4 regions of the Rhizobium sp. AB2/73 genome follow, and region 2 is predicted to be linked to each of the others. Evidence: predicted binding sites of a transcription regulator. Region 2 holds the regulator's gene; each other region holds the start of a gene.

What was found. The regulator PhoB, encoded in region 2, activates phosphate uptake and scavenging genes when phosphate is short. The targets are predictions, from matches to a motif close to TGTCATNNANCTGTCAT.
Positions count from the first base shown of each region.
Region 1: a site for PhoB is predicted at 2,169-2,185, ahead of I8E17_RS06925 (toxic anion resistance protein). Genes of this name have one in related genera too.
Region 3: a site for PhoB is predicted at 1,652-1,668, ahead of I8E17_RS19750 (alkaline phosphatase). Genes of this name have one in related genera too.
Region 4: a site for PhoB is predicted at 1,096-1,112, ahead of pstS (phosphate ABC transporter substrate-binding protein PstS). Genes of this name have one in related genera too.

Region 1 is NZ_CP067071.1:1,366,700-1,369,812, reverse strand. Features, by position in the region: gene I8E17_RS06930 (substrate-binding domain-containing protein) at 1-923, opposite strand, end outside; gene I8E17_RS06925 (toxic anion resistance protein) at 928-2,007, opposite strand; gene I8E17_RS06920 (cell envelope integrity EipB family protein) at 2,211-3,038, opposite strand.
Region 2 is NZ_CP067071.1:128,604-131,716, reverse strand. Features, by position in the region: gene I8E17_RS00680 (GcrA family cell cycle regulator) at 288-815, shown strand; gene phoB (phosphate regulon transcriptional regulator PhoB) at 1,006-1,689, opposite strand; gene phoU (phosphate signaling complex protein PhoU) at 1,721-2,434, opposite strand; gene pstB (phosphate ABC transporter ATP-binding protein PstB) at 2,486-3,113, opposite strand, start outside.
Region 3 is NZ_CP067072.1:8,694-11,806, forward strand. Features, by position in the region: gene I8E17_RS19740 (methyltransferase domain-containing protein) at 72-788, opposite strand; gene I8E17_RS19745 (Lrp/AsnC family transcriptional regulator) at 929-1,408, opposite strand; gene I8E17_RS19750 (alkaline phosphatase) at 1,708-3,113, shown strand, end outside.
Region 4 is NZ_CP067071.1:938,343-941,455, forward strand. Features, by position in the region: gene I8E17_RS04760 (O-acetylhomoserine aminocarboxypropyltransferase) at 1-501, shown strand, start outside; gene I8E17_RS04765 (cupin domain-containing protein) at 639-983, shown strand; gene pstS (phosphate ABC transporter substrate-binding protein PstS) at 1,237-2,262, shown strand; gene pstC (phosphate ABC transporter permease subunit PstC) at 2,338-3,113, shown strand, end outside.

The DNA.
Region 1 (3,113 bases), 1.2 Mb from region 2:
AGGTCCGGCTTGGCGGCAATATCGGAAAGCGGGATGCGGCGACCCGTATCGGCAATGCGTTTCTGCACTGGCGCGGAACGCAGATAGTCGACGAGCTGGTTGAAGAAGGTCTCGACCTCCTGCCCTCGCCCGTGATCGACAAAGCCGATAGGCGAATCGGCGACGACGACGCCATCGGCGGGGTAGATGGCATAGAGTGGCTCGTTGCCCATGCCGGCAAGCTTGTCATTGGTTTCCTTCAGGATCGCTTCGTAATTCCACATAGCGTCGTAAAGCACACCCCTGCCGGCGGAGTCCGTATAGAGATCCGCAAGCCAGCCCGACGACCCCGAAGAACGCTCCACACCGCCAAGCAGCGCGCGAACCGCGCTCTGGACATCCGGCTTGTCGAGATCGCCCGGCTCTATCACCGGCTTGTTGCCGAGCGCACTCGACAGCATGGCAAGATAGGCACTGGCGCCGGAGTTGGATTGCGTGGCCGATGTCATGAGAAACTTCAGCGAACCGCTTTTCACTGCCGCCAGTATGTCCTTCATATAGACCGGCTTGCCGACCCAGCCGAGCGCCTCGGCTTTGGATTTGCGCACGCCGAGAATGACAGGCATCTGCGCGACCGATGTCAGCGACTTCACGCGACGCTTGGTGTCGAACATATCGACCCAGACACCCGACGCCGGCCAGACGGCATCCTGTTCGACGCCCTGTTCGCTCTGGAGTGCCAGACCGATATCCAGCGTACCCTCATAGGTGAAACTGCAAGTCGCCTGCTTCTCCTTGCAGAACTCTTCGACGATCGGCTGCAGGACGGTATTTTCAGAGCCGGAAATGATCGAGAATTTCGAGACTTGCCCGCCGACATTGCAACTGCTCAACAGAAGTGCGCCTGCCAGCGTCAGCGCGGTAGCAAAAGTGCGGATTGCCATGGGTTCACCGCGCCTCGATCATCGCCTTCTTGAGTTCAATGGTCATTTTCTGCATCCGCTCTTCGGCTTCGGCCCGCTTGGCGCGGCCATCCTCCTGCACCTTCAAGACGCCGTTGATCGTGTCGATCAGGTCACGGTTGGCGGCGGCGAGCGTGTCGATGTCGACGATACCGCGCTGCGATTGCTGTTCTATGGCAATCGCCTGGTCCTTCATCATATTCGACGCCTGGCGGATCATGTCGTTGGTGGCGTCGGTGACGGTCTTCTGCAGTTCGAGCGCGGACTTCTGCTGCGTCAGGCCCAGCAGGATCACCATCTTCTGCTTCCAGGCCGGCACGGTCAGCGCCGACGTCGCCTGCAGGTTCTCGATCAGGGTTTCGTCACCGGCCTGAACGATACGGATCTGCGGCAATTGCTGAATGCCGAGCTGGCGTGCCTGCTGCAGGTAGAAGACCCGCTTTTCCAGGCGATCGAGGGCCTGTAGGCTATCCTGATAGACCTGCGCCTCCAGCATGCCGCCGCCAGGATTAGCCGAAGCCGCATCTGCGGAACTTTTCAGGCGCGGAAGCTCGGTCGCACGAAAACGCTCGGCAAAATCCTTGCCGGCCTGCACATAGGCATCGAGCTGCACGATGGACTGCTTTGTCTCTTCATGCAGATCGTCCAGAAGGGCGATGTCCCGGCGCAGAATATCCTTGTGACGGTCAAGCTCGAGCCCGATGCGATCGATCTGGCCGGCTACGTCTTCGAACTGCTCCTTGAAACGCTCCAGCTTCGCCCTGAAAGAGGAAAACATCCGCGATAGGAAGCCCTCGTCCTTCAACGAGGCAGGATCGAGCTTCTTCGACTTGACGATGATATCGGTCAGCAACTTGCCGACTTCGCCGAGATCGCGGTTACGCACCTCGCGCAGGATACGATCGGAATAATCGGAAACGGCCTGCTGGGCGCGGTCGCCATAGACGGAAATGCCGGCCCGGTCGGTCAGATCTATGCTGTCGCCGATGCGGGCGATTTCCGCCGGATCGGCCGCGACGACCGGCAGCGTGTTATTGGAACTCGTGGAGATACCGCTATTGCTCATAGGTCGTGCTTTCTCGTCCATAGACTCGGGAGCCGACCGCAAAAATTGCCAATCGCCTCAAGACGATGCCCCCGCGCGCCCCGCTACAATTTCAGATCGAAACAGAGATAATCCGCACTTACTTCCGCGTGTCGATCATTTCACACAATAGTGAGACTTGGATCACAGTTTTATGACAGAGGTTTTGCACGTTGAACGAGAGTCTATTGGCACGCCTTCGTACCGAGAACTTCAAGCTTGGTGAGCTTGCCGGTCAGCACAAAGTCACCATAATCCATGGTGAGGTCGCGCGTGATGCCGTTCTCGTAGAGTTTAAAGGACATCCGGTAGACGGGCATGGCATCGCCGGTGGACTTTTCGTTGAAATAGGCCACGGTCACCGGCCAGAAAGGCGTCTTGGAGAAGGCGCCAGCCTTGTCGGCATCGGGATCATCGATCGCCGGCGTCTGTTCCTTGCCGACGACGGTGGTGGCGATCAGCGGCTTGTCCCCATCGTCGGAACCGTCGAAAACCTGCGCCTCGAAGAAATTCTTGCCGAGCTTCGCATTGTGGATAATGTCGAGCATATGCTCCGTCGGGAAACGGCTCTCGATGATCTGGACCTGCTTGTTGTGCGGCTGGGTGAGGTCGACCTTGATGCCCTTCTGGTCGTCGCTTGCGGCGCCGCGCACATCCTTGTCGAGCTGGCTGTCGGTATAGGACTTGGTCTCGAAGCGGAACAGCCGCTTGCCGAGATCCTCGAAGGTCGTCGTCTGCTGGTCGCTGACGCGCGTTGAGTCCCCCGTATCGATCTTCGTCACGAAGCGGAAATTGGTGGTGAATCCGGTGCAATCCGAGCCTTCGAACTCATAGACCATGCGGCCGACCATGCCGGAGATGCCGGAGCGATCGGAGGCATCCTTCAGTTCGAGATCATAGACGGCGCGATGCGCGATCAGCCCGCTCGGACCGGCAGCATGGGCTGCCGAGGTTCCCAGTGACAGAATGCTCAGGCCCGAAACGACGGTAGCAGCAAGACTCGAGCGGAACATTCATTATCTCCTGTTGGACTCGCACGCGATGTTATAAGAACGCTTTCGGCTGAAACGAGGCTGCCGATCCTAAGT
Region 2 (3,113 bases):
TTTTGGCAGGTGCGAGATAGCGCTTGCGGGCAAAAGAGATAGGTTCGGCGGCGCCTATTGCAGAAATGCCACGCCTGGGCAGCAAGTTGGGGAAAACCTCGAAATCGATTCCTCAAGATTCTCGCGACTCTTGTCACGGAGTCAGCCTCACACTAGGTTAAAAAGCAATTGCTAGACTGCATGCGGCGGAACTAGTCACCACAATTTTAGAGCGTTTCGCGCCTCGTTCCCATGCGAGGCAATGGTGAGGGATTCTGCCATCGGAAACGCGACAGCGGAGACAGGGCATGAATTGGACAGACGAACGCGTCGAGAAGCTGAAAAAGCTATGGTCCGAAGGATTGAGCGCCAGCCAGATTGCTGCGCAGCTCGGTGGCGTGAGCCGTAATGCCGTCATCGGCAAGGTGCACCGCCTGAACCTTCCTGGCCGAGCGAAGGCAGGCGGCACGGCAACTGCGGCGCGTACGCCAAAGCGCAGTGCCGCGGCTCCTCGCGCAACGACCTACGGCTCGCGCGTCGCTACCCGCACCGTGGTCGCCCGCCAGCAGGGCGCAACCATGCTGAAGGAAGAGATCGAGATCGATTCCGTCAATGAAATTCAGTATCGCCCGGCATCGAACGTCGTCGTTCCGATCTCCCGCCGCCTCGGCCTGACGGAGCTGACGGAACGCACCTGCAAATGGCCGGTCGGGGACCCGCTGAAGGACGACTTCCACTTCTGCGGCAATGACAGCCCGGATTCGTCGCCCTACTGCACCTATCATCAGCGCATGGCCTACCAGCCGGTGCATGACCGCCGTCGCAACAACGGCTGAAAATTCCAGCAAGACAAAGAGAAACGGGCCCCTCGAGGCCCGTTTTTCTATTTCCGCCGCTCCTGCATAATTTCTTAAATCGGAATCGATTTAAGGGAAAATTATGCAGCATTTTAAGATGTTACAGCGACCTTAACGCGTCTTGAAAGACGCGTGGCGCTGTAATGGTAACACCCGAGCGGCAAGCCGCTCAGGCTTCCATGGAATAGCCCGCGCCGCGAACGGTACGGATGACATCCTGCATATTGGAGAAATTGAGCGCCTTGCGCAGACGGCCGACATGGACGTCGACAGTGCGTTCATCGACGTAGATATCGTGCCCCCATACGCCATCGAGCAGCTGCGAACGCGAGAAGACGCGGCCTGGCGAGGACATCAGGAACTCCAGCAGGCGGAATTCCGTCGGCCCCAACCGCACTTCACGGCTCTTGCGATGGACGCGATGGGTTTCGCGGTCCAGCTCGATATCGCCGCAACGCAGCACCGTGGAGAGAACCTCCGGACGGGCGCGCCGCAGCATCGCCTTGACGCGGGCCATCAGCTCCGGCGTCGAGAACGGCTTGACGACGTAATCGTCCGCGCCGGTCGAAAGCCCGCGCACGCGCTCGCTTTCCTCGCCGCGGGCCGTCAGCATGATGATCGGCAAGCGCTCCGTCTCCGGCCGCATACGCAGCCGGCGGCAGAGCTCGATGCCGGACACGCCGGGGAGCATCCAGTCGAGGATCAGGAGATCGGGAATGCGCTCCTGGAGACGCAGCTCGGCCTCATCGCCTCTGAGGATCGTGTCGACCTCGAAGCCTTCGGCCTCAAGATTGTAGCGCAGCAGAACGCTGAGCGCTTCCTCGTCTTCTACAACAGCAACTCTCGGAACCATGCGCCTATGGTCTCCTTTCTTCGCTTCCAGATTATTCCGTCACTGCGCCGACGGTGTTGGCGGTATCGTCCTTCGGGCGCTCGCCTTCCGGCTGAGCACCGGTCGCCATGTAATAGATCGTCTCGGCGATATTGGTGGCATGGTCGCCGATGCGCTCGATGTTCTTGGCGCAGAAGAGAAGATGCGTGCAGGTGGTGATGTTGCGCGGATCTTCCATCATGTAAGTGAGCATCTCGCGGAAGAGCGAGGTGTACATGGCGTCGATTTCCTCGTCACGTTCACGGATCGACACGGCCTTATCGGGCGAGCGGGTCGCGTAGACATCGAGAACTTCCTTGAGCTGGCTTAGCGCCAGTTCGGAGAGATGCTCGATGCCGCGGGCGAGACGGCGGGGAACGCCGGTGCCCTGCACGGCGATAACGCGCTTTGCGGTGTTCTTGCCGAGGTCGCCGACGCGCTCCAGATCGGAGGCGATGCGGATCGAGCCCATGATTTCGCGCAGGTCCGCTGCCATCGGCTGGCGGCGAGCGATGGTGACGATCGCCTTGTCGCCAACTTCGCGCTCGGCATGGTCAAGAACGACGTCGTCGGAGATGACCTTCTGGGCCAGGGCCGCGTCGCTGTTGACTAGCGCGCGTACGCTGTCGCTAACCATCTGCTCGGCCAGGCCGCCCATTTCGGCAATGCGGCGCGTCAGGAACTTCAGGTCTTCGTCATAGGCTGAGAGAATGTGAGTGGAGACCATTTTTCTATCCTCAAGGTGAACTGTGTGAAAGGAGCCGCGCGCCTGCCATCATCAACCAAAACGGCCCATGATGTAATCCTGCGTGCGGAAATCGTCGGGGTTGGTGAACATCTTATCGGTGTCGTTCTCCTCGACCAGGTGGCCGAGATGGAACATTGCGGTACGCTGCGAGACGCGGGCGGCCTGCTGCATGGAATGCGTCACGATGACGATGGTGAAATTCTCCCGAAGCTCGTGGATGAGATCCTCGACCTTGGCGGTTGCGATCGGATCGAGCGCCGAGCACGGCTCGTCCATCAGGATCACCTCCGGGCTGACCGCGACGGCGCGCGCGATGCAGAGGCGCTGCTGCTGGCCGCCCGAAAGGCTCGTGCCGGCATCGTGGAGCCGATCCTTCACCTCACCCCAGAGACCGGCCTTCTGCAGACTGGTTTCGACGATATGCTCGAGATCGGCCTTTGAGCGATGCAGGCCATGGATGCGCGGGCCGTAGGCGACGTTCTCGTAGATCGACTTCGGAAACGGGTTGGGCTTCTGGAAGACCATGCCGACGCGGGCGCGCAATTCCACCACGTCGATGCTGTCGTCGTAGACATCCTGATCGTCGAGCGTGATCTTGCCGGTGACGCGGCAGGTCTCGATCGTATCGTTCATGCGGTTGAGGCAGCGCAGGAAGGTG
Region 3 (3,113 bases), on a different replicon from region 2:
AGCTGGGAAGCCGACGTTGGCGTTTCAAGGGTTCGCGTGCATTTTGCAAAGACGGCAATGTCACGTAGCGTCTAAGTGTTGGTCCGACCGATATGGATGCCGTAAACGGTTGCTCTTTCCTGCGCGACGAAATCAGACAAGGCGGGAGGAATTTCGACCTGGGCGCTATGCCGCGCGAGAATATGGAATCCCTTCGGAAGACAGGTCGCGATACGGCCGATGATCGTTTCATAATCGACGATCAATATCTCTTGTCCGGCCACAAGGTCGAACAGCCGCGGATCGTCGATCACGTGCTCATTTTCACAAAACCAGTAAGAGGAGATCGTCAGGTCGGGAAGATACCCGATCTGCGCCGGCAGGCTTTGTTGCTCGAACTGGAAACGTCCCGGCAGGCCAGCCGCTGACATCAGCTCCCTGGCGAGAGCGAGCTGATGTTCGGATATGTCGAGCCCGTAAACCTCGAGCTCGGGATTTCCGGCAAGATAGGCAAAGGCAAGGCTGAAGGCGCCCGAGCCGCAGCCGAGATCGCATACCCTTCTATATTTGTGAACCGTTGCTTCGAGGCTGGTAAGTACCCGCAGGCACTTTAGTGAATTTCGCATTCCGAACGCACGCGTGAAGGCATCGGCGGAACGACTATAGTCGAATATCTCGATCTGGCGCCTGCTTTCGACAGCATTGCGCAAGGCAATGGAATCGTTGCTGGGACGGTATAGATGATTACATCTGAGCAGAACTTCGGCAAATTCTTCGAAATGCCGCGTCTGTACATCCGTGCCGGTCATGCAAGCCCGTCCTCGCCAAGGATATTGTCTTTGGCGTGATTGGAAAGGCTGCATGCGCCGAAAGCAAGCCCTCAAAACTTGCCCTTGATGCCCGGCAGGATACGGCCGCGCAACAACGATCATCGAACGTCGGCGCCATGTCAGCCTTGCGGCAGGGCAATCGGAAATCCTTCGAATGTCTTGAGAGTATCGAGGACGATTGCCGTCTTAACATGCTGGACCGATTCATGCGGAAGCAGCACGTCGTTGACGAAACGGGAGAGATCGGTAAGCCCGCGGGTGGCAACCTTCAGGTGATAGTCCATTTCTCCTGTCAGCGCATAGGCTTCCAGCACCTCCGGCAGACCGTTGATGAGCTGCGAAAACCGGCGGGCATTATCCCTGTTGTGGGTGGCAAGCGTCACCGAGATGACGACGAGCATGTCCAGCCCCAGCTTCTGCCGGTCGAGATTGGCCTGGTAGCTGCGAATATAGCCTTCTGCCTCCAGCCTCGTGCGTCGCCTCGAGCACTGCGACGGCGAAAGCGCTATGCGCTCGCCGAGCTCGTTGTTCGTCAATCTGCCGTCTTTCTGAAGCTCCTCCAGCAGGCGCAGATCCAATTTGTCGAGCTGTTCATCCATTGCGCAAAACTCTGAGAATCCTCACGAAGCGTGTGTAGTATTCGCTTATCTTATGAGGATAGCAAGTTTTGGCATCATGAATGTCGGCTTAGCTTGCATGGCGCAGGTTGCGCGGAGTGTGTTGAATTGAAAAGAAGATCCATACGTTCGGCTGGCATTTTAGATGCGGCACACACAATCAATCTTACTTGCCGATCGTCGTTTTGAATTAGCGGTTGAGAAATTGACTCCATTTTACGTGATTGTCATCTGGCTTTTATAAGTGGGGAGCGGGAAGCAACCAAACGCAGGGGGTATAAATGCGTAAACTTCTTCTCGTCATGATGTCTGCGGCCCTGATGTCCGGCGCGGCCCATGCAGCGACAGTCTATCCGTTGGACCGGGCAACGGTACTTGCCGGTTCTCCGTTCGATTTCAAGGTGGAATTCAACAAGGTCGTCAAGCCGGAAGACGTGAAGGTCACGGTCAACGGCGAAAGCTACGACGCTATTTTCGGCAAGGCTGCCGATTTCGTTGCGGAAGAAAAGGGCGCTGAGGACAAGGTCCTCGGATCGGCCCTGATCCTGCGCGGCATCAAGCTCGCAAAGCCCGGCCAGTACAAGGTCGAGGTTTCGGCCGGCGACGAGAAGAAGTCTGTCAACTGGGATGTCTATGGCACATCGGCCACGCCGAAGGCCAAGAACATCATCTTCCTGCTCGGCGATGGTCTCTCGGTTGCGCATCGCACCGGTGCTCGCCTCATGTCCAAGGGCATGACCGAAGGCAAGGCCAATGGCCGCCTTGCTATGGACGATATCCCGCCGGTCGCCTTCATCGGCACGTCCTCGACCTCGGCCATCGCCACCGACAGCGCCAACACCATGTCGGCCTACATGACCGGCCACAAGTCGGCCGTCAACGCTCTCGGCGTCTATGCCGACCGCACCCCTGCCAGCCTGGACGATCCGAAGGTCGAAACGATCGGCGAGGCCCTGCGCCGCACCGGCAAGAAATCGATCGGCATCGTCACCACGGCCGAAGTCGAAGATGCGACCCCGGCGGCGCTCGTCTCCCACACCCGCAAGCGCGGCGACAAGGCTGACATCGTCGGCATGATGTACGACGTCAAGCCGGATGTCGTGCTCGGCGGCGGCTCGGCCTATTTCCTGGCGAAAAGCATTCCTGGCTCCAAACGTAAGGACGACAAGGACTATATCGCGCTCTTCAAGGACGCCGGCTATGCCGTTGCGACCGACAAGAACGAACTGGCGGCGGCTGCCGGCTCGAACCAGGACAAGCTGCTCGGCCTCTTCCACACCGGCAATCTCGACGTCACGCTCGACCGCGAATTCCTCAAGAAGGGCACGGTCGACAAGTTCCCGAACCAGCCTGGCCTCGTCGATATGACCAAGGTCGCGCTCGACAAGCTTTCCAAAAACCCGGACGGCTTCTTCCTGATGGTCGAGGGTGCCTCCATCGACAAGATGAGCCATCCGCTCGATTGGGATCGCGCTCTGGTCGATACGATCGAGTTCGACAAGGCCGTCGCCGTTGCCCGTGAGTTCCAGGTCAAGAACCCCGACACGCTTGTTGTCGTCACCGGCGACCATACCCATGGCGTCTCGATCATCGGCACGGTCGACGATAGCAAGCCGGGCACGGAAATGCGCGAGAAGGTCGGCACCTATGCGGCGGCCGGCTTCCCGAACTATGAGGACAAGGATGG
Region 4 (3,113 bases), 810 kb from region 2:
ATTGCTTGCCGGGTGCTGGGCCTGCGCGATCTCGGGCCGGCTATCTCGCCATTCAATGCTTTTCTGATCCTGACAGGCATCGAGACGCTGCCATTGCGCATGCAGCGCCATTCCGACAATGCGGCTGCCGTTGCGCGTTGGCTGAAAGCGCAGGAAAAGGTGGCATGGGTGAACTATTCCGGCCTGGAAGACGATCCGAACCATGCCCTCCAGCAGCGTTACTCACCGAAAGGCGCGGGCTCGGTCTTCACCTTCGGACTGACGGGTGGTTATGAAGCAGGCAAGGGGCTGGTCGAGGGCCTGGAGCTCTTTTCGCATCTCGCCAATATCGGCGATACGCGTTCGCTCGTCATCCATCCCGCCTCGACGACCCACAAACAGTTGACTGACGAGCAGAAGGTTGCCGCCGGTGCCGGCCCGGATGTCGTGCGTTTGTCGATCGGCATCGAGGACGTCAAGGACATCATCGCCGACCTGGAACAGGCGCTGGCCAAAATCTGAGGGCGGTCTTGGAAAGCGAAAATGCGGTCCGGGTTCTTTGATCTCGGCACATTTCATGTTTGTCTCGGTCCGCGCTCGCCGGTTGGCGGTCGCGGACTTCTTTTTTCTTGGCGAAGCGTGACCGGCGGGAGATCTGAGTGGCAGCCTATGTGCAACTGAATGTCGATGGCGTTGAGCCCGAACTCGGAGCGCCTGCAGCGGATCGTCTCATTTCGGGTTCCCCGATCTTCCGAACGTGGAACATGGATGAGGCCGAAAGTGGCCTCTATGCCGGCATATGGGAAGCAACTCCAGGCAAATGGAGAATCGTCTATGACGAATGGGAATATTTCCATATCCTCTTCGGCTATTCTATTGTGACGGGTGAGGACGGCGAAGCCTTTCATCTGCGTGCAGGCGACCGCCTTATCTTGAAGCCGGGCTTCAAGGGGACCTGGGAAGTGATTGAAACGACTCGCAAGGATTACGTGATCCGTCTTTGACGATGCTCTTGAATAAGGACATGAAGTTCGCGTCCATGCGCCCTTCATTTCCTGCCGTTCCGCAATGGCCGCGATGATTGCCGCAGGTTGTGTCACTGCCGCTTCATTAAACTGTCATCAAACTGAAACAATGCGTCTTTAGAGCCAAGTCTGTCGCCGGGAGATTTCAGGCGGGGAGGTTCGTTTACCATGGGGACCTCGCGCCGATCTTCTGCTCGCCATCCTTTCATTCACTTGAGGAAGTGAGTCTACTATGCTTAACCTGAAACTCCGTTCGCTTTGCCTGACTGCAGGCCTCATCGCGGCTATGTCCGCTTCGGCCTCCGCTGCCGACATTACGGGCGCCGGCTCGAGCTTCATTGCACCGGTTCTTTCCAAGTGGGCCGAAGGCTACAAGGCTGCGACGAACAATGTCGTCAACTATCAGTCGGTCGGTTCGGGCGCCGGCATCAAGCAGCTCCTCGACAAGACCATCGTATTCGGCGCTTCGGACAAGCCGATGAGCGACGCCGACCTCGAGAAGAACGGCATTGCCCAGTTTCCGATGATCTCCGGCGGTATCGTCGTTTCCTATAACGTCGAAGGCGTAAAGCCGGGCGAACTCGTTCTCGACGGCAAGACGCTGGCCGATATCTTCCTTGGCAAGATCGCCAAGTGGGACGATGCAGCCATCAAGGCTCTCAACCCCGATGTAAAGCTGCCGTCCACGCCGATCTCGGTCGTTTACCGCGCCGACAGCTCGGGCACGACCTTCAACTTCACCGACTACCTGTCGAAGGTTTCGCCGGAGTGGAAGGAAAAGGTTGGCTCGAACACGGCTGTTGAATGGCCGGTCGGCTTCGGCGCCAAGGGCTCGGAAGGTGTTTCCACCACCGTCAACCAGACGGCTGGTTCGATCTCTTACGTTGAATATTCCTACGTCGTCGCCAACCACATCGGTTTCGCGAAGATGAAGAACGCTGCCGGCAAGGTTATCGAGCCGAGCCTGGAAACCTTCAAGGCTGCCGCTTCCAACGCTGATTGGGCCAAGGCCAAGAACTTCAACCTGATCATCACCAATCAGCCGGGCGAAAAGAGCTGGCCGATTGCTGCTTCGACCTGGGTTCTGCTCTACAAGAAGCCGGCCGATGCTGCTAAGAACGAAGAGGCCCTGAAGTTCTTCAAGTGGTCCTATGAGCATGGCCAGAAGGACGCCACCGCCCTGTCTTATCTCGCGATCCCGGACAATGTTGTCGAGATCGTCGAGAAGTCTTGGAAGACGGACTTCGGCACGAAGTAATTTGCGCTAGGCGAAAAGTTGCGGCGGGCAGGGAATTTCCCTGTCCGCCTTTCGTGACAGGACAAGGGGAAATCGATGGCTGACGCGACACAGATAGCGGGCTTCCAGGCTGTGAATACTTCCGCCGCGACCAGAAAATTCCGAATCCAGGATCGGATTTTCTATTTGATGACGCTTAGCTCGGCTGTTCTCGTCGTGCTGCTGCTGCTGGCAATCCTCGTGGTTCTTGTCATTGACGCATTGCCGACATTTCAGGCCTTTGGCTTGTCGTTCCTTTGGGGCACCAAATGGAGCGCGCCGGCCGATATTTACGGCGCCGTGCCGGCTGTCGTCGGCACGCTGGTAAGTTCGTTCATCGCCATGCTGATTGCCGTTCCCCTGGGCATCGGCATCGCCATCTTCCTTACGGAGCTTTGCCCCGGCAGCCTGCGCCGTCCGATCAGCACGGCCATCGAGCTTCTGGCGGGCGTTCCCTCCATTATCTATGGCATCGTCGGTCTGTTCATTCTCGTGCCGCTGATGCAGAACTATATCCTGCCCTTCCTGATCGCGACGATCGGCCAGGTGCCGTTGATCGGTCTGCTGTTCCAGCCGCCGGCCCCGGGCGTCGGCCTGCTGACGGCAAGCCTCGTGCTCGCCGTCATGATCCTGCCGTTCATCACCGCAATCTCCCGCGACGTGTTCAGCACCGTTCCGCCGATGCTGCGCGAATCCGCTTACGGCATGGGCATGACGACATGGGAAGTGGCCCGCCACATCCTGATCCCTTATACACGCCGTGGCCTCGTCGGCGGCATCATGCTTGGCCTCGGCCGCGCGCTTGGCGAAACCATGGCCGTGACCTTCGTCGT